DNA from 2 places in the Paenibacillus sp. LBL genome. Region 2 is predicted to be linked to the other one. Evidence: a T-box and tRNA genes for the amino acid it is inferred to sense, from the RefSeq annotation. Region 2 holds a T-box; the other holds one or more tRNA genes.
What was found. A T-box is a leader RNA that pairs with one kind of tRNA and senses whether it is charged. The one in region 2 lies ahead of leuS (leucine--tRNA ligase), so its partner is inferred to be a tRNA-Leu.
Positions count from the first base shown of each region.

Region 1: it encodes a tRNA-Leu, which carries the amino acid that the T-box ahead of leuS (leucine--tRNA ligase) is inferred to sense. The anticodon was not compared.

Region 1 covers NZ_JARXYU010000026.1:30,929-43,180, forward strand. Annotated here, with positions in the region: gene M2277_RS29695 (Tex family protein) at 1-1,902, shown strand, start outside; gene M2277_RS29700 (GNAT family N-acetyltransferase) at 2,092-2,535, opposite strand; gene M2277_RS29705 (CGNR zinc finger domain-containing protein) at 2,597-3,157, opposite strand; gene M2277_RS29710 (DinB family protein) at 3,304-3,774, shown strand; gene cmpA (cortex morphogenetic protein CmpA) at 3,882-4,013, opposite strand; gene M2277_RS29720 (hypothetical protein) at 4,097-4,444, opposite strand; gene M2277_RS29725 (SprT family protein) at 4,548-5,045, shown strand; tRNA gene M2277_RS29730 (tRNA-Asn) at 5,072-5,147, shown strand; tRNA gene M2277_RS29735 (tRNA-Ser) at 5,151-5,239, shown strand; gene M2277_RS29740 (Type 1 glutamine amidotransferase-like domain-containing protein) at 5,349-5,711, shown strand; tRNA gene M2277_RS29745 (tRNA-Glu) at 5,827-5,901, shown strand; tRNA gene M2277_RS29750 (tRNA-Lys) at 6,050-6,125, shown strand; tRNA gene M2277_RS29755 (tRNA-Leu) at 6,164-6,246, shown strand; gene M2277_RS29760 (KGG domain-containing protein) at 6,438-6,908, shown strand; gene M2277_RS29765 (AraC family transcriptional regulator) at 7,181-8,848, shown strand; gene M2277_RS29770 (ABC transporter substrate-binding protein) at 8,966-9,985, shown strand; gene M2277_RS29775 (FecCD family ABC transporter permease) at 10,024-11,031, shown strand; gene M2277_RS29780 (FecCD family ABC transporter permease) at 11,024-12,043, shown strand; gene M2277_RS29785 (alpha/beta hydrolase) at 12,066-12,252, shown strand, end outside.
Region 2 covers NZ_JARXYU010000007.1:266,105-278,356, forward strand. Annotated here, with positions in the region: gene M2277_RS17680 (zf-HC2 domain-containing protein) at 1-613, opposite strand, end outside; gene M2277_RS17685 (RNA polymerase sigma factor) at 610-1,158, opposite strand; gene M2277_RS17690 (ComEC/Rec2 family competence protein) at 1,343-3,997, opposite strand; gene M2277_RS17695 (deoxycytidylate deaminase) at 4,194-4,712, opposite strand; gene M2277_RS17700 (ComEA family DNA-binding protein) at 4,761-5,429, opposite strand; gene comER (late competence protein ComER) at 5,603-6,445, shown strand; gene leuS (leucine--tRNA ligase) at 6,426-8,867, opposite strand; T-box leader at 8,956-9,212, opposite strand; gene M2277_RS17715 (AraC family transcriptional regulator) at 9,253-10,137, opposite strand; gene M2277_RS17720 (Gfo/Idh/MocA family protein) at 10,203-11,288, opposite strand; gene M2277_RS17725 (Gfo/Idh/MocA family protein) at 11,312-12,252, opposite strand, start outside.

The sequences.
Region 1 (12,252 bases), on a different contig from region 2:
AGGAAGTCGATCACGGCTGCTGTCAAGCTTCAGGAAGTAGAAGATTTATACCGTCCGTATAAGCAGAAGCGCAAGACACGGGCAAGCGTCGCGAAGGAAAAGGGGCTCGAGCCGCTGTCCGAGTGGATTTGGTCGCAGCCGAAGCAAGCCGATGTGATGCTTGAGGCCGTCAAGTATGTTGATGAAGAGAAGGGTGTGGCTTCGGCCGAAGAGGCAGTGCAAGGCGCGATGGATATTTTGGCTGAAAATATAGCCGACGATGCAACCGTTCGTTCCTGGGTGCGCAGATTCAGTATGGACCATGGCATATTGACTTCAGAGGCGAAGGATACCGAGGCGGAATCCGTGTATGAGAACTATTACAACTACCGGGAACTGGCGAAGAAAATGCCGCCACACCGGATTTTGGCCATTAACCGCGGGGAGCGCGAGAACATTCTGAAGGTGGGGCTTGAGGTTCCTTCCGAATCCATTCATGGGTACATCGGCAAACAGGTGCTTAAGGGCCCGTCATCCGTATCGGATATTCTTACCGCGGTGATCGAGGATTCGTACAAGCGACTCATCGCACCATCCATTGAACGGGAGGTTCGGGGCGAGCTTACGGAAAAAGGGGAGAATCAGGCGATCTCTATTTTTGCAGGGAACCTGCGCAGCTTGCTGCTGCAGCCACCGGTGAAGGGACGCTGTGTATTGGGTGTCGATCCGGCCTATCGCACCGGCTGCAAGCTTGCTGTGGTTGATGACACGGGCAAGCTGCTTGAAGTAGCGGTAACGTACCCGACGCCGCCAGCGAACAAGAGGCAGGAGGCTGCTGCGAAATTCAAACAGCTGATTGCGAAATACGGGATCAAGCTCATTGTCATTGGCAACGGGACGGCGTCCCGTGAGACGGAGCAATTTGTAGCAGAAGAGATTATTGCGGAAATCGCTGACCCTGAGCTTGCTTACCTCATCGTTAATGAAGCCGGAGCAAGTGTGTACTCTGCCTCCAAGCTGGCACAGGAAGAATTCCCGGATCTGGATGTAGCCGAGCGCAGCGCGGCTTCAATTGCGCGCAGGGTACAAGATCCGCTTGCCGAGCTGGTGAAGATCGATCCGAAATCGATCGGCGTGGGTCAATATCAGCATGATGTAACCCAGAAGCATCTGGAGGAAAGCCTGAAAGCTGTCGTGGAGTCTGCGGTTAACCATGTCGGAGTTGACGTGAATACCGCATCGCCATCCCTGCTTTCGTACGTGGCAGGGATCAACGCAACCATTGCCAAGAATATCGTGAAATACCGGGAAGAGAACGGGAAGTTTGTAAGCCGCAAGCAGCTGCAAAAGGTTCCGCGGCTAGGCGCCAAGACGTTTGAGCAGTGCGTGGGCTTTATGCGGATTTCGGAAGGGGAGAACGTTCTGGACCGTACGCCGATTCACCCGGAATCATATGCGGTCGTTGACCGTTTGTTCCAGGAGCTTCAGGTAGGGCTGGACAAGCTCGGAAGCAAGGAGCTGGCTGAGCTGCTGGATGCGCAGCAGCCGGAGAACCTCGCGGTGAAGCTGGAGGTTGGCGTGCCAACGCTGCGTGATATTCTGGACAGCTTGCAGCGTCCGGGACGCGATCCGCGTGAGGAACTGCCGCTGCCAATCTTCCGTCAGGACGTGCTGAAGATCGAAGATCTTCTGCCGGGAATGGAGCTTCAGGGAACGGTGCGCAATGTTATCGACTTTGGTGCTTTTGTTGATATCGGCATCAAGAGCGACGGTCTGGTGCATATTTCCCAGCTGAGTGATGGATTTGTGAAACATCCGATGGATGTTGTCTCCGTGGGAGATAACGTTACGGTATGGGTGCTGAACGTTGATTTGAAGAAAGGCCGCGTCGGTTTGACGATGCGTAAGCCAAAGGACCAGTAACAGGATCCCATATTAGTTCAACACCTGGCCGACAGCAATCCAAGCAATCCCCGGATCGAACGAACCTTACGCAATGGCGTATAAAATGATGAAAGAGCCGTATCTCCCATTGGGAGTTACGGCTCTTATTCGTTCTACTGCTTGTGAAGCTCAGACAGCGGCATACCGCTGCTTTTTATTACCCAGAGCTTACCCGTCATGGGTCAGCTTTAGAAGCAGGACGTTTTTATCGTATGTTTTGAGGCACCAGTGATATTTTTCTAAAATCCGGGGATTGGCATTGGAGGCAGGGGCATCGAATGCATGAAAGCCGAATTTCTCATAGAAATGCTGCAACTCTTCAAACGGAATGCAATACACCGTCTTGAGGTTCTGTCTTTTCGATTCTTCTACCAGGTATGAAACGAGCTCTTGTGCAAGGGATTGTCCTCGAAATGCATCCAGTATATAAATGCCGCCCATCTCAGCCTCATGCGCATTCAACATAACCAGTCTGCCAACACCGGCATAGTGGCCTTGAGACATAACGATGGCAATGATTTCATTCTGTAGCTTGCTTGGCATAAATCCGATTTGTTCATACTGCCGGTTAACCCAAGCTAATTCTGCTTCAGTAACCCTCTTTATACTCATGATTTTTACCTCCAACCCATTTAAATATAAGAAACGATCTACTGAGCGCCCTAACCCTAGCCTAGTTCTCGATATCGGCTTGCTGCTTTTTCTTCGCCCGAAACCGTCTCACTTTCATGAGGTTGCCACAGGCCTTGTCATCACAGTATCGCTTGGAGCGGTTGCGCGTATCGTCGTAATACACCCACAGACAATCCGGGTTGGTGCAGATGCGGAATCGAGTCAGCTCGCCTTGTTCCAAGGTTTGCGCAAAAGAACCCGCTATCTCCGCGGATAACACCTGCAAATCCGGATTTACAGGGGTGTAGGTCAGCACGAATTTCTGGTCCCCCTGCATCCCAAGCTGGCGCACGACTGGCCCTGCGGCCATCCAGCGGTTCAATTCCTCCAATTGCTGGCGGGAAGGGGGTTCTCCCGCAACGATGTGCTGCACGCATTTTCGGAGGAAGGAGCGAAGCTGTTTTAACAGATCCAGTTCATCCGATTTTAGCGGCAGGGTCATTTGAAGATGATATTCGTTTATAAAATCGGTGAGCCAATCCTCACGATAAAGCCTGTCCTCTGACCGGCCGCTGCCTCTCCAGTCATGCCATTCACTGTTCAGAAAATCATCCCATAACATGAAACTCATCCTTTCTCATTCCATTATTGTAACAAGTAAAAATTTATGTTGCTAGTTACTTGTAATGGAGGCGGCAGTATGTTAGTTTATCAGTAACGATCTATTTTATTTAAGGTAGTTACATATTAAAATGGAGGCGATCGAATATGAACATGCGAGAACTGTTGTTACTTTACTGGGATAACGCTATGGAGCAGGAGGACTGGTATCCGCCGCTTCTTCCTGCGCTGAAGGATGTGACGGCTGAGCAGGCTCTTTGGAAACCGGAGGGGGAGGCAGCGAATTCCATTTGGGAGAACGTGCAGCATTTGCTGTATTATAAGCAGCGGCTGCTCGCAAGATTGGAAGGGACACCCCTAAGTAACGAAGGAATCGGCAATGACGAGACTTTTCTCATACACGATCCAAGCCAGCAGGCGTGGGAAACAGCTCAGGAGCAGCTGAAGGAAGTTCATACTGCGCTAAGACAAAAAATAGAACAGATGCCGGAAGAAGAGATCACCGAATCTCCACAGCGGATAGCCAGCTTAATTACGCATGATGCATACCATACGGGACAAATTATTTTTCTGCGGAAGCTACAAGGCTCCTGGCCGGCTAAGCGCAGCTTTCTGTAAGTTGCAGTAGATCGTGCTCCCCTTCAGCTATCATGATAAAATACACACAAAAATAAGCCGGACAGCAGTCCGGCTTATTGTCATACTTATGGATCGGTTGCAGCGCCCTATCGGGCATTCGAATTCTCTTCGCCCGGTGAATTCCGGTAAAAGTACCAGCACTCGTTCAGCAGCTTGATCTGACGTCTGTCCTTTTTACGGAAAGCACGTATTAATTGATTGCAGAGCCATTGCGGCAAGGGTATCTCCTCCTCTTGCTAATTCCATCTGTATGGATAGCATATGGGGAAAAAGCCCAAAGCGTGCAGGTCTACCTCGATTATTACGCCTCTTCCTCGTACCACTGCTCAAGCTGGGCTTGAAGAGCCCGAATCTCGGTTAGCAGCGAGATGAGTGGATACTCTGTTTCGTTAAGGGAAGCAAAAGCCTGCTCAAGCTCATTTATGTAGTCCAGACCACCTTGAATGCTCAGCGATTCCTGCAGCAGATCAAGATTGTCGCATTCAGCTACAGCAAGAGGCAGCTGAGGTTTGCCTGGGGCGGTGAGTTTATCGATTTCCTTGTTAAGGCGTAAATTCAGAGCACTGAGCTGGTAAGCGTGGTCACCAGGCATTTCGACGAACTGCAGCCCCTCGTGTCCCTTTAATATAACGTAACGCATGTTCGGCATGATTGCAGGTTCTCCCTCCATACTTTCTACTTGACAGTGTAGCCCAGAGAGAAGTTAAAATTCAAGTAGCATTTATAAGGTAAAGGAAGGATCAGATATTGTTATGATGAACGAGATGAGCAATGAAGAACTGCAGGCTTGGGTTGAGAAAATTTCGCTGGAGAGCTTCCGGGTTCCGTTCAGGCATCAGGCGACCTTTAACCGGCGTTTGTCCTCAACGGGCGGCCGGTATTTTATGAAGAGCCATCATATCGAGATCAATCCGCATCAGCTTGCTACGCACGGCAGGGAAGAGGTCGAGAAGATTATTAAGCATGAGCTGTGCCATTACCATTTGCATATTGCAGGGAGGGGGTATCAGCATCGGGATGCCGATTTCAAAAAATTGCTGCAAGCCGTTGGAGGAAGCCGATTCTGCAAATCTTTGCCGAAGGGCAAGGCAACGGGTCGCCAGCCGGAACCTTATCGCTATATGCTGCGCTGCGGCGCCTGCGGGACCGAGTATTTGCGGAAACGGAAGATGAACCCGGCCCGGTACAGGTGCGGCAAGTGCAGCGGACGTCTTACGCTTCTATCGCTTGACTCCCCTAAGAAGTCATGATAAATTATTAGTATTCTATTTAATGTTCCCTGATAGCTCAGTTGGTAGAGCACTCGACTGTTAATCGAGTTGTCACAGGTTCGAGTCCTGTTCGGGGAGCCATATGGAGAGATACCCAAGTGGCTATAAGGGGACCCTCTGCTAAGGGGTTAGACTGCGTAAGTGGTGCGAGGGTTCGAATCCCTCTCTCTCCGTTTAGCGTTACATCGAAGAAAGCTCCCATCACAAAGTGATTGGGGGCTTTTTTTTGCAAAGGGATGAGAACCCTGGATAGGGTTCGTCGGAGCATAAGCAGCGTTAGGCATACGTCGCAGTCTCGGTGTTTTATTAACGGGGTTAAGCGCTGGCTCCATATGCTGGTTTGAAGAAGGGATTACAGATCCGCTGAATGCACCCTTGTACAAGCTTGAGGGGTTGGGTATGCTGAAGGGAAGCCATTGCCCTCACTATGATGGCGAGAGTAAGAGAAGGCCGTCGTACCATAATCTTGTACTTAATGGTGAGGCGCAATCCGGATATGCTGCCGATGATGGGGCTGCTTTGCATTTTATAGATGAACAGCTGCATAAGATCGTAAGCTCGAGAGTGGACGCTCATGCATACCATGTGCAGGGTGTGGGAAATACCGTCACAGAAACGCAGCTAGCGGCTGGTTTCTTGGGCTGATTATGGGCCGAAAAAACACTGAAAATAAATATTAAAATTTACGAAAAAAAAGCTTGCCAGCATTTTTAAATTTATGCTATACTCAATCTTGTCGTCACGGCGACGTGGTTAAAGTGGCCCGTTGGTCAAGGGGTTAAGACACCTCCCTTTCACGGAGGTAACAGGGGTTCGAATCCCCTACGGGTCACCACTTTCTTATATAACCTCAGGGATGAGAACCCCGTCGATTCGTCGGAGCAAGATCTTCGTTAGGATAAGCATCGCAGTCTCGAACGAAGAGAGGTTATTCCCTACAGGTCACCATTTTTCTTATATGGCAGCTGCAAGATTGTCATCGAGAGCCATTAGCTCAGTTGGTAGAGCACCTGACTTTTAATCAGGGTGTCGAAGGTTCGAGTCCTTCATGGCTCACCATTTTTTATTTAGTATCGATGGATGTACCCTTGTATTATGCGGTAGTGGTGGAATGGCAGACACGCTATCTTGAGGGGGTAGTGGGTGTATACCCGTGGAGGTTCGAGTCCTCTCTACCGCATACAGATTTTGATAAAAAGTCCCGCACTTTGTGCGGGGCTTTTTTTTCGTGTATATCAATACTTTGTGCAGGATGACCTTGATGCAAACTTGCGCATTTATGCAAAATTTATGTTTCATCGCCGTTCACAAGGTTAATATGATACCGTGGACGAGCAACAACTTCCAATAACCTATAAGGAGTGATTCAGAATGGCTAAGAACAACAACAATGGAAAGATGAGCCGTGAAGAAGCAGGACGTTTAGGTGGAGAAGCTACTGCGAACAACCATAACAAAGAATTTTATCAAGAGATTGGACGAAAGGGCGGGGAGGCAACCTCTCGTGCTCATGATAGAGATTTCTACCAGGAAATCGGCAGGAAAGGTGGAGAATCTACGTCTAATTCGCATAATCAGGAGTTTTATCAGGAGATCGGCCAGAAGGGCGGAGAAGCTACTTCGGATACCCATGGCAAGGACTTCTATGAGGATATCGGACGCAAAGGCGGAGAGTCAACCTCAAGCTCACATGGACGTGAGTTCTATCAAGAAATCGGCCAGATGGGTGGAGAGTCGAGAAATCAGAACCATACCGAAGATGCCAAGATGAGCCGCGAAGAGGCAGGCCGCAAGGGCGGCGAGGCCCGGGCTCGCAACCGGCAGCGCCTTCGGCGGAATTAACCCTGAATATGCGGGCCTAGGAAGAGGCTCCTCATGGAGGGGAAGGAAAATATCGCATTCTAAAGACCCACCTGTATGTACCTTCATTAGATATATCCCATTTGAAGAAGCAGTCATGACTCCCTGTGGAGGCAAGGCTGCTTTTTTATGTTGGGTCTATACTTGTGACAATTCTGAAAAGAGGATGGTCCCACTGGACATTTGACAGGGTGTGTGATAATTATATGATAATGATAACCATTCTCATTAATTAAGGTTGGGATCTAATATATATGTTAAATCTGATGAGCAATAGCAGTGATAAGAATGATCCGAAAGAATACGGAGGGCTGATGGCCCGTTTATGGAATATCGATATCGTTCATGGACACAGCTTGTCCCTTGACCAACAGCTGACCGTACAGTCGGCCCTGGTCGTCCCCCTTAGCGGGGAGGCCTCTTTGCAGCAGGCAGAACAAATCACCCGAATGAATAAGGGGTGTGTTTATTTTTGTGCGGCGGGATCCACGTTTGGTATTACGAGCGACGATCATCGAAGTGTGGAGGAACAAGAGTTGACGGCGGTTGCGATCCTTCATTTTGGTTTTTATGAAGGCGAGTTGGGCTGTGGTCGATTGCATGAGGTGGACGACGCAGCTTTCACGCCCTATGACGGCATATTCGTTGTCAGCTCCCCTGACCGCTTGAATCTTGTCTGCCGCACGATGCACAAGGAATTTCACAGCAAGGACCCCCTAAAACAGTGGAGGGTACAGATTGATTTTCAAGAGCTGTTATATACAATGGTCGCTGGATGCGGTCCATACGCCAAGAACGACAAGAGACAAGCGCTGGAGCGGGTGAAGGAGTATATTGAAGAACATTATAATGAAGATTTAACGATCGACGAACTAGCCGGCCTGTCCGAGCTGAGTCCTAAATATTTTGTAGAGGTGTATAAGAAGACGTATGGTCATAGCGCGATGGACTATTTGGCGAATGTGCGCTTGAACAAGGCGAAGCAGCTGATGCTGGGTTCGGATTCTTTGCTGCGGGAAGTTGCGCATATGGTGGGATACAAGGATGAGTTTTATTTTAGCCGCAAGTTTAAGAAGGCATTTGGAATCTCTCCCTCGGTGTATATGAAGACAAGGAAAAATAAAATGGCCCTGTATGGTTCAACTACCCTACTGGGCTATGTCATGCCGCTGGATTTCACGCCATATGCAGCTCCGCTTCATCCCAAGTGGTCGCAACACTATTATAATGTTCTCGGTCCGGATATTCCGGTGCATCTCGATGCGTACCGTCAGAATCATAATAAATATGCGAATCTGGAGAAGCTTGCTTCGGCGCGTCCGGAGCTTATTGTTTGTGCATACGGAATAGAAGAATGGGAGAAGGACCAGCTTCGGCTGATCGCCCCTCTCTACGAGATGCCGGGAGAGCATGAGGGATGGCAGAGCAATCTGCTTGGGTTGGCGGAAGTGCTGGACAAGCTGCCGGAGGCGGAGCAGTGGATTGAAGGGTTTCATCGGAAAATATCGTCCTACCGCGAGAAGCTCCCCCCTGGCAGGATGGGACAGCGGACCCTTTTGACCGCACGCCTGCATCAGGATGAGCTGATGAGTTACAGTCATCCGGGCATGAAGGAATTATTATATGATGATTTTAATTTCCAGCCCGCGCTGTCTTTGGATTTCGAGAACGGCAGGGGGCTGACGATGGAGCAGATCAAAGAGAGCTGCGCAGGGCATATTCTGCTTCTGATTCGTCAGGATTCCGAGACACTGGCCCATTGGAGAAGATTGCAGGCTACGCCGGAATGGATGACGCTCCCAGCAGTGAGAGAGGGATCATTCCATCAATTATCCTCTTATCCTTGGCGCGAGTACTCGCCCATCGCGATGGAGCATATGGCTGAGGAGGCCTTCCGGTTGTTTTCCGGAAAATGTCCATGATGAATCCGGTTATTTGTCCATGGTGAAAAAAGGGCAAATCCTATACCATAATCAATAATGATAATCATTATCAATTATTAAGTGATCATTGATCATGGAAGGGGTAAATGGAGAGAGATGAAGAGAATGAAATGGGTCTTAGGGCTGTTGATGGTATTCACTTTGGTGTTATCCGCTTGTGGAGAGGGCAACGAAGTTAAGGATACGGACGCAGCAAGCACGAACGGTGCGGCAGAAACGAGCAAACCCGCGGAGGAGAGCACTTCGAATGAAGAAGCGAAAACCGCTGAGTCAGATACAAAGGTTGTGAAATACCTCGATCAGGAATACACACTTCCGGCAAAAACGGATCGTATTGTCATCACCGGTGCGGTTGAAGCGATGGAGGACGCCATTGTACTGGATGTAAATCCGGTTGGAGCCATCACCTTCTCAGGCAAATTCCCGCCGATGTTTGAGTCGATTACGAAGGAAGCCACGTCGGTCGGTGAGAAAATGGAGCCGAATTTTGAATCGATCCTGTCTCTGAAGCCTGATGTCATTTTGGGATCGTCCAAAGCCAAACCTGAAGTTATTGAACAGTTGAACAAAATTGCGCCTACGATTCCATACTCCCATGTGTCAACCAACTGGGAAAGCAACTTGAAACTGCTTGGCGAGTTAAGCGGTAAGCAGGAGCAGGCTGAGCAGGAAATAGCCAAATATAAAGAAGATTTGGAAGAAGTCAAAACTACCCTTGGAGATAGCCTGAAGGACAAGAAGGTTCTGGCGATTCGTATTCGTGCAGGCGAGATGTACATATACCCTGCCGGCGTATTCTTTAACCCGGTGTTGTATGAGGATTTGGGGATTGCAGTACCAGCAGAAGTAGCGGCAGCCAAGGCACAGGAATTGATCTCAAAAGAGAAAATTGCGGAGATGAATCCGGATTATGTATTCGTACAGTTCTCACCAGATGAGAACAAGGATACGCCCAATGCACTGGAAGAGCTGCAGAATGATCCAATCATGAAGAACCTGAACGCATTCAAGAACGGCACCGCATTTGTCAATGTGGTCGATCCGCTTGCTCAAGGCGGAACAGCATACAGCAAAATTATGTTCCTGAAAGCTGCAGTCGAGAATCTGACTAAGTAAATAAAAGTTCCAGTATAAACGTATAAGGCGTGTTGTTCATGGGGTTCAAAAAATCACTGCCGGCTGTCATCCTTGTGATGGCCCCGGCAGTCTGTTTATTACTCATAGCGGCCTCCATCCTGTATGGGGCCAAGAATATTACGATGGATACCGTCTGGGATTCCATCTTTGCTTTTGACTCGGAGAGTGTTGATCATCAGATTATTATGAGCTCCCGAATGCCAAGGGTAGTAGGCGCGATGCTCATCGGTGCCTTCCTCGCGGTTTCAGGAGCTTTAATGCAGGGCATGACGCGGAACTATCTGGCTTCACCATCCATTATGGGGGTGTCTGACGGTTCTGTGTTTGCCGTCACGCTGTTTATGGTATTTATCCCGAATGCCAGCTCCAATATGTACATCGTCAGTTCATTGATCGGTTCGGCCATCGGGGCTGCCGTTGTGTTCGGATTGGCGTGGCTCATACCGAATGGGCTCAGTCCGGTTCGGCTGGCTATACTCGGTACCGTGATCGGTACGTTTCTTAGCGGGACTGCAGAGGCGATAGCCGCCTATTTTCAAATCTCGCAAAACATCAGCTTCTGGTACAATGCCCGGCTGCATGCAATGGACCCTGAGCTGATCAAGCTGAGCATTCCTTTTGCTATCGTTGGTCTATGCCTTGCCATCGCATTGTCCAAATCGATCACACTCCTGTCGCTTGGAGATGAGACGGCCAAGGGGCTTGGTGTGAATACATGGCTGATCAAAGCCCTCGCGATGCTGGCGGTTGTTATTCTGACAGGCGTGTCGGTGGCGCTGGCGGGCAAGGTTGCCTTTGTGGGCTTGATTATCCCTCATATAGCCCGGTTCCTGTCAGGTTCCGATTATCGATGGATTGTACCCGTCTCGGGAGTATTAGGCGGCATGTTTCTTGCGTTATGTGATATTCTTGCGCGCTTTGTGAATTTCCCGTTTGAAACGCCGGTCGGTGTCATTACATCAATAATCGGGGTTCCTTTCTTCCTGTATCTGATCAAGACGAGGGGAGGGGCGCAGCGTGCGTAACACGTATTATCGATTCCCGCTTGTGGTTGCTGGAGGAATTGCTATTGTCTTGACGGCGATATACTTCAGTTTGACGAACGGAACCTTTGACATGTCGATTAAGGAAGTATTCCAGACGCTGCTCCGGTTGAATCCCAATTCGGACTTCGATCTCGTTGTGTTTGAATTCCGTCTTCCGCGCATTGTACTTGGTGCACTCGTAGGATTTGCGCTGGGCATGGCCGGGGCCGTTATTCAGGGCGTAACGCGTAATGGACTTGCAGACCCGGGCATTCTCGGCATCAATGCCGGCGCAGGCATGGCGGTTGTTCTGTTCATGTTCTTACTGCAGGGGCAGATCACGATGTCAGGCTGGCTTGGGGTTATGATGATGCCCATGTTTGGCGTTGCAGGCGGGTTAGCAGCGACAACGGCCATATTTATGTTTGCCAGAGAAGGCGGGAAGCTGGACCCGCAGCGGCTTATCCTGGTGGGTATTGCGATTGCTTCCGGTTTTGGGGCCATAACGATGTTCTTCTCTCTCAAAATGAACCCGTCGGATTACGAGATGGCCGTAGCTTGGCTGGCCGGCAGCCTTCACAGTGCCAATTGGAAGTTCGTGGTCACTATGCTGCCTTGGCTCATTATTTTGCCGCCTGTTATATGGTTCCGCTCACAGGTGCTCGACTTGTTCCAGCTTAGTGAAGAAAGCGTGAAGAGTGTAGGGGTATCTGTAGAACGTGAGAAAAATATTTTGCTGCTGTGCAGCATCGGCTTGATCAGCGCGAGTGTTGCCGTGTCCGGCAGCATTGGATTTGTCGGTCTGATCGCTCCGCATCTGGCCAGACAGCTGGTGGGACTGCGGCACAGGCATATCATACCTGTCAGCGGCATAGCCGGGATGGCGATTGTTGTCATCGGCGATTTCATCGGCCGAACGATATTTGCTCCGGCCGAACTGGCTGCAGGGATTGTGGTGTCTGTGATCGGAGTGCCTTATTTCATCTATCTATTGATTCGCATGAGAAAATAAAAGAAGCTTTCGGGAGGATTACATGAATCGTTATCAGCAGCTGGTGGTTGAGAACAGGGAACTCAAACTGTATTTGCCTCCTTCTTATCAGGATGATTCGGAACGCTTTTATCCTGTTGCCTATGTGCAGGATCATGGAGATTTGTTCATGGACTGCCTGAATTATGTGGAGCATTTGTTTTCAACCGGGCAATTGGATGAAGTTATCC
Region 2 (12,252 bases):
GATCGGATTCGGTTGACGATTCCAACGCCGAGCTTTGAGTGCTGTCGGAAGGGTCGCTCCCCTCCTTCTCCGTGCTATTGGCCGCTGTACCGCCATCGGTAAACAGCTGCGGCGTACCTTGATCCTGGATCTCGGTCGATTCCTCTGTCGATCCAGCGCTTGTCGTACTTGCCTCTTCATATGGAATTTCCGCATCGGATAACATCTTCGGCTCATTATTGAATATGGCAACGCCAAGTATAAGCACTGCGGCAGCAGCTCCGATGGCCGTTCTCCCGCCAACCGTACTCCACCAGCTGCCTGCACGTCGTGGACGCCGAATTTCCGGCATCATCTCTGCAGGCTCCTGGTTTTTTACGGCTGGGGGTATGACAAGGTTATGGCGATCACGGTCAATAGCATCAAGTCTCGGCATGATAGCATCTACCAGACTGACAGGCGGGGTTACGGCCGGAAGATCCTCAAGCTCTCTATTCAATGATTTCAATATATTAAAGGTCTCCGCACACATGGGACACAGAGCAATATGCTGATACATTTCGGCCGTCTCATCGGAAGTAAGGTCCCGGTCCAAATACCGGTGCATACGTTCCACCACCTCTTGGCAATTCATCCTGATACACCACCTTTCTGATGCTCTTGGAGCATATTCTGCAGCTGCTGCCTGGCCCTGAACAAATAGGATTTCACCGTATTGAGCGGGAGGTTCAGACAATCAGCGATTTCGTTGTAGGATAGGTCCTGCAAATATCTTAAGACAATGACGGTGCGATGATGATCCGGGAGTTGATTAATGGCCTCCTGGATATCCTGAGCGAGATAACCCGACATCACTTCCCGTTCTACATCGAGATTATCCCGAAACACCAGATCATGTTCATCGATGGAAACCGTCGGCTTCGTTCTGCGGAATTTATCAATGCATATGTTGGTTACAATTCGCTGGACCCATGTCTTGAACTGGGCCTTCTCCTCGTAGGAGTTAATCTTCGTATATACGCGTATTAGTGCTTCCTGGGCTGCATCCATGGCATCCTGTTCATTGTTTAAAATATAATAAGCAGTTCGGTAAACATGTTGCTCAATTTCTCGCAATAGGGTGATTAGAGCGTCGCGATCGCCCGATTGAGCGGCTCTTATGAGTCCCTGCTCCACCACAGTGGATCCCCCTCTCCCTGCATACATACAGACGGATAGAATAAAAAAATGTTGCAGTATGTAACCTATTATTTTTTTCAGGAAACTTCATCTAACTATACCAAATATAAAGTTTATAGTCATCTGCTGCAATTTCCTATATAGATCATACTACGATTCCGGGTCTCAAGGACAGCCGTGCGCATTATGGAAGCTTCGTGCGGATCTCAATATGGTTCTCCTTCATCCTCATCTGGACTTCACCATGAAGATTGGTCTGATAGATGACCGACCCGGACCGTTCCAGCCGTCCTACCACATCCGGATGCGGATGCCCGTACATATTGTTAACACCAGCAGAAATTACCGCCGTCCTCGGCTTCCAAGCATTCAGCCATGCCGCCGATGTCGAGGTTTTGCTTCCATGATGGGCAACCTTCATGACATCAACCGGGTTATCGGCTTGGAGTCCCGATCCTTCGTGCAGCAGTTCCTCCAGATGCAGCAATATTTTCTGTTCGGCAGCCTGATCCGTATCTCCGGTAAATAACACTCGGCTTCCATTCATCTGAAGGACAAATACTAGTGAAGCATGATTCTGTTCCTTAATCAACGGTAATGAATTTATGGTTTCTCCACTTTCTGGGAAAATAGGGAACAAAAATTGTATGTCCGTGTACTTGTCAACCTTCCAGGGTCCCCGCTCGGCGCCAGCCTGATATATCGGAACATTCCGTTGTACGGCAGTTGACATCAGCTCCCGGAAGGAGTCAGAGTCGGCCAAGGTCCCGTTAAAAACAACCGATTTCACAGGAATTTCCTTCAGTACGGCCAAGAGACCACCAATATGATCCTGATCACCATGCGTCATAATGACGGCCTCAAGCTGGTGAACCCCCCTTTTTTTTAACAAAGGCACCACCACTTTCTCTCCCACTTCGAACGGCGCTTTTCTTTCCTTCCAGGCATCCTTTTCCTTGCGAAAATTCACCGTTCCGCCGCCGTCAATAAGAATATGCTTGCCTTCCGGAGTTGTTACCAAAATCGAATCCCCTTGTCCAACGTCCAAAAATTGCACCAGACCTGCCCCACCCATGGAAGGGGATTGATATCCGGTATACAGCAGTGCACCCAAAACCACGGACAGCAGCATGATCACGGATCTTACCGCATAGCGCTCGACATAATGACTTGTTGTAATGAACCCCCTCCATCGCAACGAGCCAGCCCATTGATCCACAAGCGGAAACACGGCAGTCGGTTCAGATAAGTCTGCTCTGCTGTTCAAGGAATCACGACCTTCCAACGGAACCGTGTCATCGGAGTTATTCATCGCTGCTCCTTGATGCTCTGACTTCTTCTTCACAATCGAGAGCAGTACATACAGGACAACATAGTACGCCAATATCCAGGCCAGCGAAGGAGATGGCCACAACGTCATAAAAGCAGAGGAGGCATTCATCCATTCAACGATACGAAATGTCAGCTGATTCAGCCATTCGGTTATATTCGCCAGCCAGCCTGCTCCCCGCATCCATACCCAGCTGAGCAGCAGGGACACCATCCCTAACGGGAGAACGATCAGACTTATGACGGGAACGAGAATCAAATTTGCGATGACAGACAGGAGCGATACCTGATTGAAATAATAAATCGTGAGCGGAAAAGAGATAAGCTGAGCCACCACCGTAATGCCTACAGTGCCCGCAAGCCAGCGGGGCATAAATCTCAGCAGCGGCATCAGCTTCGGCACGAAAATCATCAAGCCTGCAGTCACGATGAACGAGAGCTGGAAGCTGACGTTGACAAGAAAATACGGGTTCCACAGCAGCATGGCAAGTGCCGCAGTACTAAGAATATGCAATCCGTCCTTCAACAGCCTTCGCCTCGCAGCATACAAGCCGATCATGCCCATGATTCCCGCACGGACGATGGAGGGACTCGCCCCGGTAAGCAAAACATAGACCGGTATCAGCCACATGACCACGGTGAGCGAAGTCTCTCGCGTCATTCGAAGGGTCGTGCACAAGAATAAGAGACAGCCTACAACCACGGCAACATGCATGCCTGATATCGCAAGAATATGTGTTAAACCCAAGCGGGAGAACTCCATAAATGTATCGGGATCCAGATCATCCTGATTGCCAATAACAAGTCCCTTCATATAACCTGCATGAACTCCGGTGTATAATTGCTCCAGCTTGCCGCCGAGTGTATCTCGGGCAGAATCATTCCACCTGAGAATATGGCTTAAGCTCCAGCCGTCAGGTGGTGTGATCTGCGCTTGGTCGGCGCCCTTGACCTTGATGATCCAATGCATATTCTGGGTGCGCAAATATTGAAGATAATCAAAACCGTCAAAATTTCGCGCTTCACCCGGTTTTTGCAGTTCTCCGGTTAACTGTATATGATCTCCGCGCTGCCACTGGCCTGCTATATCCAGCTCGGACTTGTCCAATAATCTGACTTGAACCATAACGACATCATGCGTCTTTAGATCCTGGTCATTGTCCTGGTGAGCATGAGTTTTCATGTGGGTTGATGTAGACTGCCTGAAACCAAGATCAGCCTTCTGCAGCGAAACTTTGAAATCGGCCCTGTCTCCATCCACCTCCACAGGCGAAGAAATCACGCCCTGTGCGGTCACAGGATAAGTATCCACTGTCTCTGCTGCGGGAAGTCGCAATTCCAAATCACTTACATTTAACGCGTCGTGCCATTCCCAGTAGATGGTAGAACAACACAACGAGCACAGCATGCAGAACACAAACAAAGGTCCCGTGCGTCCCCAATGACATACAGCCAGCAGCAGGAGCATCAGCCCGGCAGCAATCAGGGCCAGTCTCCATCCATCGTACATACATGCAGCCCCGCTGCCCATAACCCATATAACAGTAAACACAAGTAACGGCCTTCGCCTCATAATTGGTATATCCTTTCGTTGTCATAACAAAAAAAGAACCTGTGCCTGCATATCGCAGCCAAAGGTTCTTCCTTTGTGACTTCCTATTTCGCATCCTATTTCATAGAAGTATTACGTAGACATCCTTCACGCATCATTCCGCTACAGTCATTAATGTCTCTCGTGGGGGCTCGTACGACTCAAGCTGCCGGAACAAAATCCCCTTCTGTTCCATCATGCGAGACACCTTGCCCGAATCCTTCGGATACGAGCGGTGGAATACCACTTCGACAATGCCGCTGTTAGCCAGCATATTCGCACAGGTCCAGCAAGGCTCATCGGTCACATAGACCGTGCTGCCTTCCCTGTCGATCCGGTCTGTGAACAGCAGCAGGTTTTGTTCGGCATGAATGGTGCGGATACAGCGCTGTTTTTTCACCATGCGCTCCTGGCCATCCTGCACAACCAACTCGTAATCCTCCGCTATCATACAGCCTGCTTCCGAGCAGTCAGGAACCCCCATCGGCGCGCCGTTGTATGCTGTACCGAGCAGCTTTTTCCCCTGCACCAGCACCGCCCCAACATGACGCCGCGGGCATTGGGAGCGGGTAGAAACCATAAAGGCAATATCCATGAAATACGTATCCCAATCTTTACGTTGATCTGCACTCATCATCTGTCACCTGTTTCTTATCGATATCTCCTTTATTGTAGCACATAGCTAAAGTCCAAAGTAAGGCTTCATCTTCTCCAGCATTTTGGGTCCAATGCCTTTGACATTCATTAAATCCGCTATACTCCGAAAAGGCCCAAACTGCTTCCGGTAATCGATGATGGCCTGGGCCTTGGCTTCCCCGATGCCGGGGAGTTCCATCAGAGTCGCTGCATCCGCCGTGTTCACATTAATCAATCCGGACTGTACCGAAGACGACGGCGAATCCACGGCAGACTCACTAGCAGAAGCTCGTTGCTGCGTCTGCAGAGCGCCACCATCGGTCTGGGAGGAGCCCGAAGAGGATTCGGGCTGGACAGAAGCCGGAGGCGACGTTTCGCCTGCGGAACCGCTTACGGTAGCAGCACCTTGGCTGCTGCTTAGTGAGAGATCCTTCGTGTTGCCCGCAGGCTCGCTTCCTGTATCAGGGTCCGCCTTCTTCGCAGCATCAGGAACGTCACCAGCCTCTGCTGGAGCAGCATCTTCCACGGCGCCGTTCCGGGAGTTCGCGGAGGACGTCTTCATTCCCTTTTCTCCTTCAACCCCCACCACTTGCTCCAGTTGGTCGTTTAACGGCTGCCAGCCCTCGATCCCCTTGTCGGTGCCGCCTGCAAACAAAATGAATCCGCAACCTGCGATGGTTGCCGCAAGACTCCAACCTAATGATATCCGTTTCATTCATGACCTCTCCTTATCATAAAAATTCATATCCATTGCGTTCAAAAACAGAATACTTGCATTCTCTCACCGAAATCACATGAAAAACCGTCATGCATCGGCATCTTCCCCGCATACATTAACTTAAGGACGGTACATTTCTGCCGTAAAGCGCGAAAGGAGGGAACGTACACATGAAGGTCGGTTTTATCGGTACGGGCAGCATGGGAAGTCTGTTGATCGAAGCCTTCATTCAATCGGGCGCACTCCTGCCTGAGCAGATTCGAGTCAGCAACCGAAGTCCTGAAAAGGCGCAGAAGCTGGCAAAGCGACATCCCGGTTTGACTGTATGCAGCTCTAACACAGAGACAGCTTCACAGAGCGACCTGTTCTTCTTATGTGTCAAGCCGCTGGAGTTTAAAACGGTCATCAGCGAGATCAAAGATCAGCTGGAAGCCCGGCAAATCGCGATATCCATCACGAGTCCGGTGCAACTGATCCATTTGGAATCAACGCTGCCATGCAAGGTGGCGAAAATCATACCGAGCATCACCAACATTACCGGAGGCGGAGCATCGTTATGTATGTATGGTTCCCGAATAAAAGAAGAAGACAGGCAGCTTATAGAAAGCCTCCTGTCTTATATCAGCAGGCCGCTCGAGATACTGGAATCGCACACGCGAATCACTTCCGATTTCTCCAGCTGCGGGCCTGCTTTTTTAAGTTTATTCATGGAAAAATGGATCGACGCTGCCGTTGAAATGACCGGTATCGACCGTAAGACCCTCAATGCATTAGCCGGTGAAATGCTGCTTGGCACCGGCAAGCTGCTAACGGAGGAGGGCTTCTCCCCCGAGCAGCTGCAAGAGCGGGTGGCGGTTCCCGGAGGCATCACCGCCCAGGCTTTGACACTGCTTGAGTCAAACCTGAACGGACTGTTCTACCAATTGATCCAGACCACACACGACAAATATGAGGAGGATCTGGCAAAACTGGATGCTGCCTTCGGTTTTACGATTAACCGGCCACGATATTGACCAGTTTACCCGGTACGGCAATGATTTTGCGTACACTCTTTCCTTCCAGCGCCTGCTTGACATTCGGAAGGGAGAGGCTATGTTGTTGCATGGCTTCTTGATCCATGTCTTTCGCGATTTTGGCACGTTCTACGATTTTGCCGTTGACTTGAACAACAATCTCAACTTCTGCCTCTACGGTCCAAGCCTCGTCAAAATCAGGCCATGGCTCATAGGTTACACTCTCGCTGTAGCCTAAACGGCTCCACAGCTCTTCAGCCAGGTGAGGCGCAAGCGGGGAAAGCAGTTGAACGAAGCTCTTCATGGCCTTCCGTGGAAGCTCATCCGTCTTGTATCCCTCGTTGATGAATATCATCAGCTGGCTGATTGCTGTGTTAAAGCGCAGATGCTCGAAATCATCGGTCACTTTCTTGATCGTTTTGTGCAGCGTACGTTTGAATTCGTCCGTACCCTCGCCCTCAACGATTCTAGGATTCAATTGACCGTCGTCACCGATGAACAGGCGCCATACACGGGAGAGGAAGCGATGCGTTCCCTCAACGCCGTTGGTGTTCCATGGCTTGGTCGCTTCCAGCGGCCCCATGAACATCTCGTATACGCGCAGCGTATCGGCTCCATACTCGTTAACGATGTCATCCGGATTGATGACATTGCCACGGGATTTACTCATTTTTTCATTATTGTTGCCAAGAATCATGCCCTGATTGACAAGCTTCTGGAATGGCTCCTTCGTATCAACAACACCCAGGTCATACAATACTTTGTGCCAGAAGCGCGCATACAGCAAGTGAAGCACGGCATGCTCCACGCCACCGATGTACAAGTCAACCGGAAGCCACTCCTTCTGCTTCTCCTTGGAGCACAATTCATCATGGTTGTCAGGATCGATGTAACGCAGATAATACCAGCAGCTGCCTGCCCATTGCGGCATCGTATTGGTCTCGCGGCGGGCTTTCATGCCGGTTTCAGGATCTACCGTTTCCACCCACTCCGTAACGTTAGCCAGCGGTGATTCACCGGTACCGGACGGCTTGATCTGATCGACATCCGGGAGAAGCAGCGGAAGCTGATCCTCCGGCACGGTCTTCATCGTTCCGTCTTCCAGATGCAGGATCGGAATCGGCTCGCCCCAATAGCGCTGACGGCTGAACAGCCAGTCACGCAGACGGTAAGTTACCTTCTTCTGACCCTTGCCCTCTTTTTCCAGCCATTCATTCATCGCTTGAATAGCCGCTTCATTATCCAGCCCGTTCAAGAAACCGGAATTCACATGCTCGCCACTGCCGGTGTAAGCTTCCTCCTCGACATTTCCACCCTGAACGACTTCAATAATCGGAAGACCAAACTGTTTGGCAAATTCCCAGTCACGGCTGTCGTGACCCGGAACCGCCATAATGGCTCCTGTTCCGTAACCTGCCAGCACATAGTCCGCAATCCAGATCGGCACTTTAGCGCCGCTCACCGGATTAATGGCGTATGCTCCGGTAAAGACACCGGTTTTGTCTTTTGCCAAATCCGTCCGCTCCAGATCACTTTTGCGGGAAGCCTGAACTTGATAAGCCTTCACCGCTTCGCGCTGATCCGCTGACGTAATTTTGTCCACAAGGTCATGCTCCGGTGCCAGCACACAGTAGGTAGCGCCGAACAGTGTATCCGGGCGGGTTGTAAATACCTCCAGATGGCCATCGTAACCCTCGATGTCAAAACGAACCTCGGCACCCGTGGATTTGCCAATCCAATTGCGCTGCATATCCTTCAGGCTTTCGCTCCAGTCCAGCTCATCCAGATCCTCAAGCAGGCGCTCTGCATATTCGGTAATACGCAGAATCCATTGACGCATCGGCTTGCGAACGACCGGATGTCCTCCGCGCTCACTCTTGCCATCGATGACCTCTTCGTTCGCCAGCACGGTACCGAGTGCTTCGCACCAGTTAACCGGCACTTCAGCCACATAAGCCAAGCCGCGGTTATAGAGCTGGATAAAGATCCACTGGGTCCATTTGAAATATTCCGGATCGGTGGTGCTGATCTCCCGGTCCCAGTCATACGAGAATCCGAGGGATTTGATCTGGCGCCGGAACGTATCGATATTTTGCACGGTGAACTCGCGGGGATGCTTGCCTGTGTCCATCGCATACTGTTCTGCAGGGAGTCCGAAAGCATCCCATCCCATGGGATGCAGCACATTGTAACCTCGCATCCGTTTGTAACGGGACACGATATCTGTTGCCGTGTATCCTTCCGGATGCCCTACATGCAGGCCTACGCCGGATGGATATGGGAACATATCCAGTGCGTAAAACTTCGGTTTGGATGATGCCTCTTCGGTTTTAAACGTTTTTTTCTCGTCCCAGTACTGCTGCCACTTCGGTTCGATGGCCTGCGGGATATAGCCGTGGCCGGTTGTCTGATTGTCCGTCATACTTCAATGCTCCTCCTTCACATTCGAGAGACAAGGCCTGATGCCATTGTCCAAAAACAAAAAAACCTCATCATCCATAGCGTTGATCGCTAGGGACGAGAGGTTTGATTCCCGTGGTACCACCCTAGTTAGCCAAAGGCATACTTTGCCTTTCACTCCCTTTGCATCCTTATCGCGGATGAGACGACAATGCTTCATCGGCCAGTTGCTGAAATAGCCATTCAGCGGCCGGGTTAACATCATTGCTCCGAGGCGAGTTCATTCCTATCGTCAACCGGTTTTCACCAAACACCGGCTCTCTGCATGATCGAATGCGGAAGTACTGATCCTCATCATCGCTTTCATATTACCATTTTAATGTGGCTATTATACCCAAAATGTACGATCAAGTCAACGAAAGTTCATCTCCGCTCCTGCGGTAATGCTCCGGTGTCGTTCCGACCATTGATTTGAACATCCGGCTGAAATGAGCCAGATGCTTAAACCCGGATGCCTGGCTGACCTCCGTTATGCTCAGATAAGGGTGAAGCCGCAGTAAAATTTTAGCCTGGTTGATCCGCCGGTGATACAAATATTTAAACACCGTTGTTCCCGTCACCTCCTTGAATAAGGAGGATAGATAATGCTTGGTAATATGCATATCGCGGGCGATTCTCTCCAGCGTCAGATCGTGCATATAATTTTCCTCGACAAACGATACCACATGCTGGACATGCCGCTCCTTCTCTGAGATCGAGTCCTGACCCTGTACAGCGGCCTGACACCAGCCTGCAATGACGTACATCAACTCCTGGATGCGCAAGGTCATGCGTTCCTGGCGGTAGTGGGTCGTGGACGCTGACAGGCGATGAATATCGGCCAGCAGGGCCTCGAACTCTTCCCGATTGGTCCCGGTTAGGGTCATACGATGATTCCGGAGCGTATCGAAGGGGTCCAGCAGGATCGTCTTGGCCGATTCCGACAGCCCCTTGCACACCCAGGCCGGGTCAAAATGCAGAATGCTTCTTACGTATCTGGAATCGGGTTCCACACTCGGACAATGAAGCGTCAAACCATTCATCAGCAGCAGATCCCCCGGCTTCAGCGCAAAGACAGAGTCACCGATTAGATAGGTGCAGCATCCCTCGTGAAAATAATAGATTTCATAAAAGGCATGGGAATGGAACTGCCCGCTGATAAGGGGCTGTTCATTATAATAGCTCAGATCTATTGGCTCTTTCAGCTGCATCCACTCGAAGCTTGGCAGCCCTTTGGATGATGACGAGGACATAAGAGAATCGCCCCTTTAGCGGCCTGGGGTTGTAGAACCCCTGAACATCGCGGAGTTTTTCTCTATTATATATGATTTTCTTGAATGCGCACGGCCTCATTCTGAGCAATCACGCATAATTCGCCAGCCTTGAAGGCGTGCTCCTGGGACATGGCAAACTCGGTCCGTTCCAGACAATCCAGGATCAGCTCGCCGAAAAACGGATAGCCTACCTTGCCCTGCAGCTCCATATGAAACTCCCCTTCGCCGTTAACCAAATACAGATGATCGCCTTGTGGATGTCTGGCAATATCAATGTATTTACGAAGTTCGATATATCCGTCCGTTCCCAAAATAACGGTTCTTCCGTCGCCCCAGGTACCAAGGCCCCCAGGCGTCAGCCAATCGACACGGAAATAATTCGTGGCCCCGTTGTCTCCGAGAAGTGTCGCATCTCCGAAATCCTCCAGCTCCGGGTAGGCCGGATTCGCATAATTGCCCACCTTGCTGCTGAGCACCTTGGCATCGCGGCAGCCTGCAAAAAACAAAAACTGCTCAATCTGGTGGGACCCGATATCGCACAATATGCCGCCATACTGCTGATGGCGGAAAAACCAGTCCGGACGGGATGGAGCATTTAAGCGGTGCGGTCCTGTTCCCATCACCTGCACCACGCGGCCGATCACGCCGTCCTGTATCAGCCGACCCGCGTGGACCGCACTCTCCACATGCAGCCGTTCACTGTAATAAACCATATACTTCCTGCCTGTCTCTGCCGCCTTTGCACGTGCCGCGCTTACCTGCTCCAGGGTGGTGAACGGCGTCTTATCGGTAAAATAATCCTTGCCGTGTGACATAACCTTCAAACCAAGCTCACATCTCTCCGATGGAATGGCGGCAGCCGCTACAAGATGAACTTCCGCATCCTCGAGCACCTGTGCCTCGGAGGAAGCGGCGGTTACGCCAGGATAGGTCTCGAGAAAAGCCGCTACCTTGGCGGGGTCTGAATCATACACCCATTTTAAAGTTGCCCCCGCTTCAATTAATCCGTTACACATGCCGTATATATGTCCGTGCTCCAGCGACATGGCGGCAAAGACAAAATCCCCGGGCTTGCACACCGGCTGGGCTTTGCCAACCGGCGCATAGAGCATTCCATTACTGCGATCCATACCGATTGCCTCCTGACGGTTCATTAATAGGTTCCGAACGTTTTGCTCATATCAACCGGTCCAACCTCTCTGACGGTCTTCTGGCTGGAAGATTGGGCAATGCGTTCCTGCAGCAGCTCATAATACAAATCTTCGTTCAAGGGCAGATCCACCCAATGATCGGTCCAGGTGGACAGATGCATCGCGTTTGACAGCGTCAATCCGTGGATCCCCTCTTCGCCCGGCGCAATCAGCGGCGTGCCTTGACGAATGGCATCCACAAAATTTTGAATAATACCGCTGTGCTGAGGATTATCACCCGAGATCGGCACATCGCATTTCCAGCATTCCGGTTCTCCAAAACCTCCGGTATACTGCTGATTGAATTCGGGTTCCGGAACGCGAAGGCGCCAGAAGGTAAGCTTTCCGTCCTCAATGACGATTTTTCCACGGTCCCCCGTCACTTCGTACCGGTTCGTTCCAGGCGCTTCGCCCGTTGTGGTAATAAAAACTGCCGTTGCACCATTCTCATATTCAGCATAAGCCGTCACATCGTCTTCCACTTCAATATTGCGGTATTTGCCAAACGAACAAAAGGCACGAATCCTCTTCGGCATCATTCCGGTCGTCCACTGCCACAAATCCAGCTGATGCGGAGACTGGTTGATCAGCACGCCTCCACCTTCACCGCCCCAGGTTGCACGCCAACCGCCGGAATCATAATAGCTTTGGGACCGGTACCAATTGGTTACGATCCAGTTCATCCGCCGGATCTCACCAAGCTCGCCGTCTGCAATCAGCTCCCGAAGCTTCTTATACAGCGGATTACAGCGCTGGTTATACATAATCGAGAAGACTTTGCCACTGCTCGCAGCGGCAAGGTTCATTTCCCGAACCTGCTTGGTATAGACGCCCGCCGGCTTCTCGATCAGGACGTGGAGTCCATGACTGAGGCATTTTATCGCCACTTGTGGATGTGCATAAT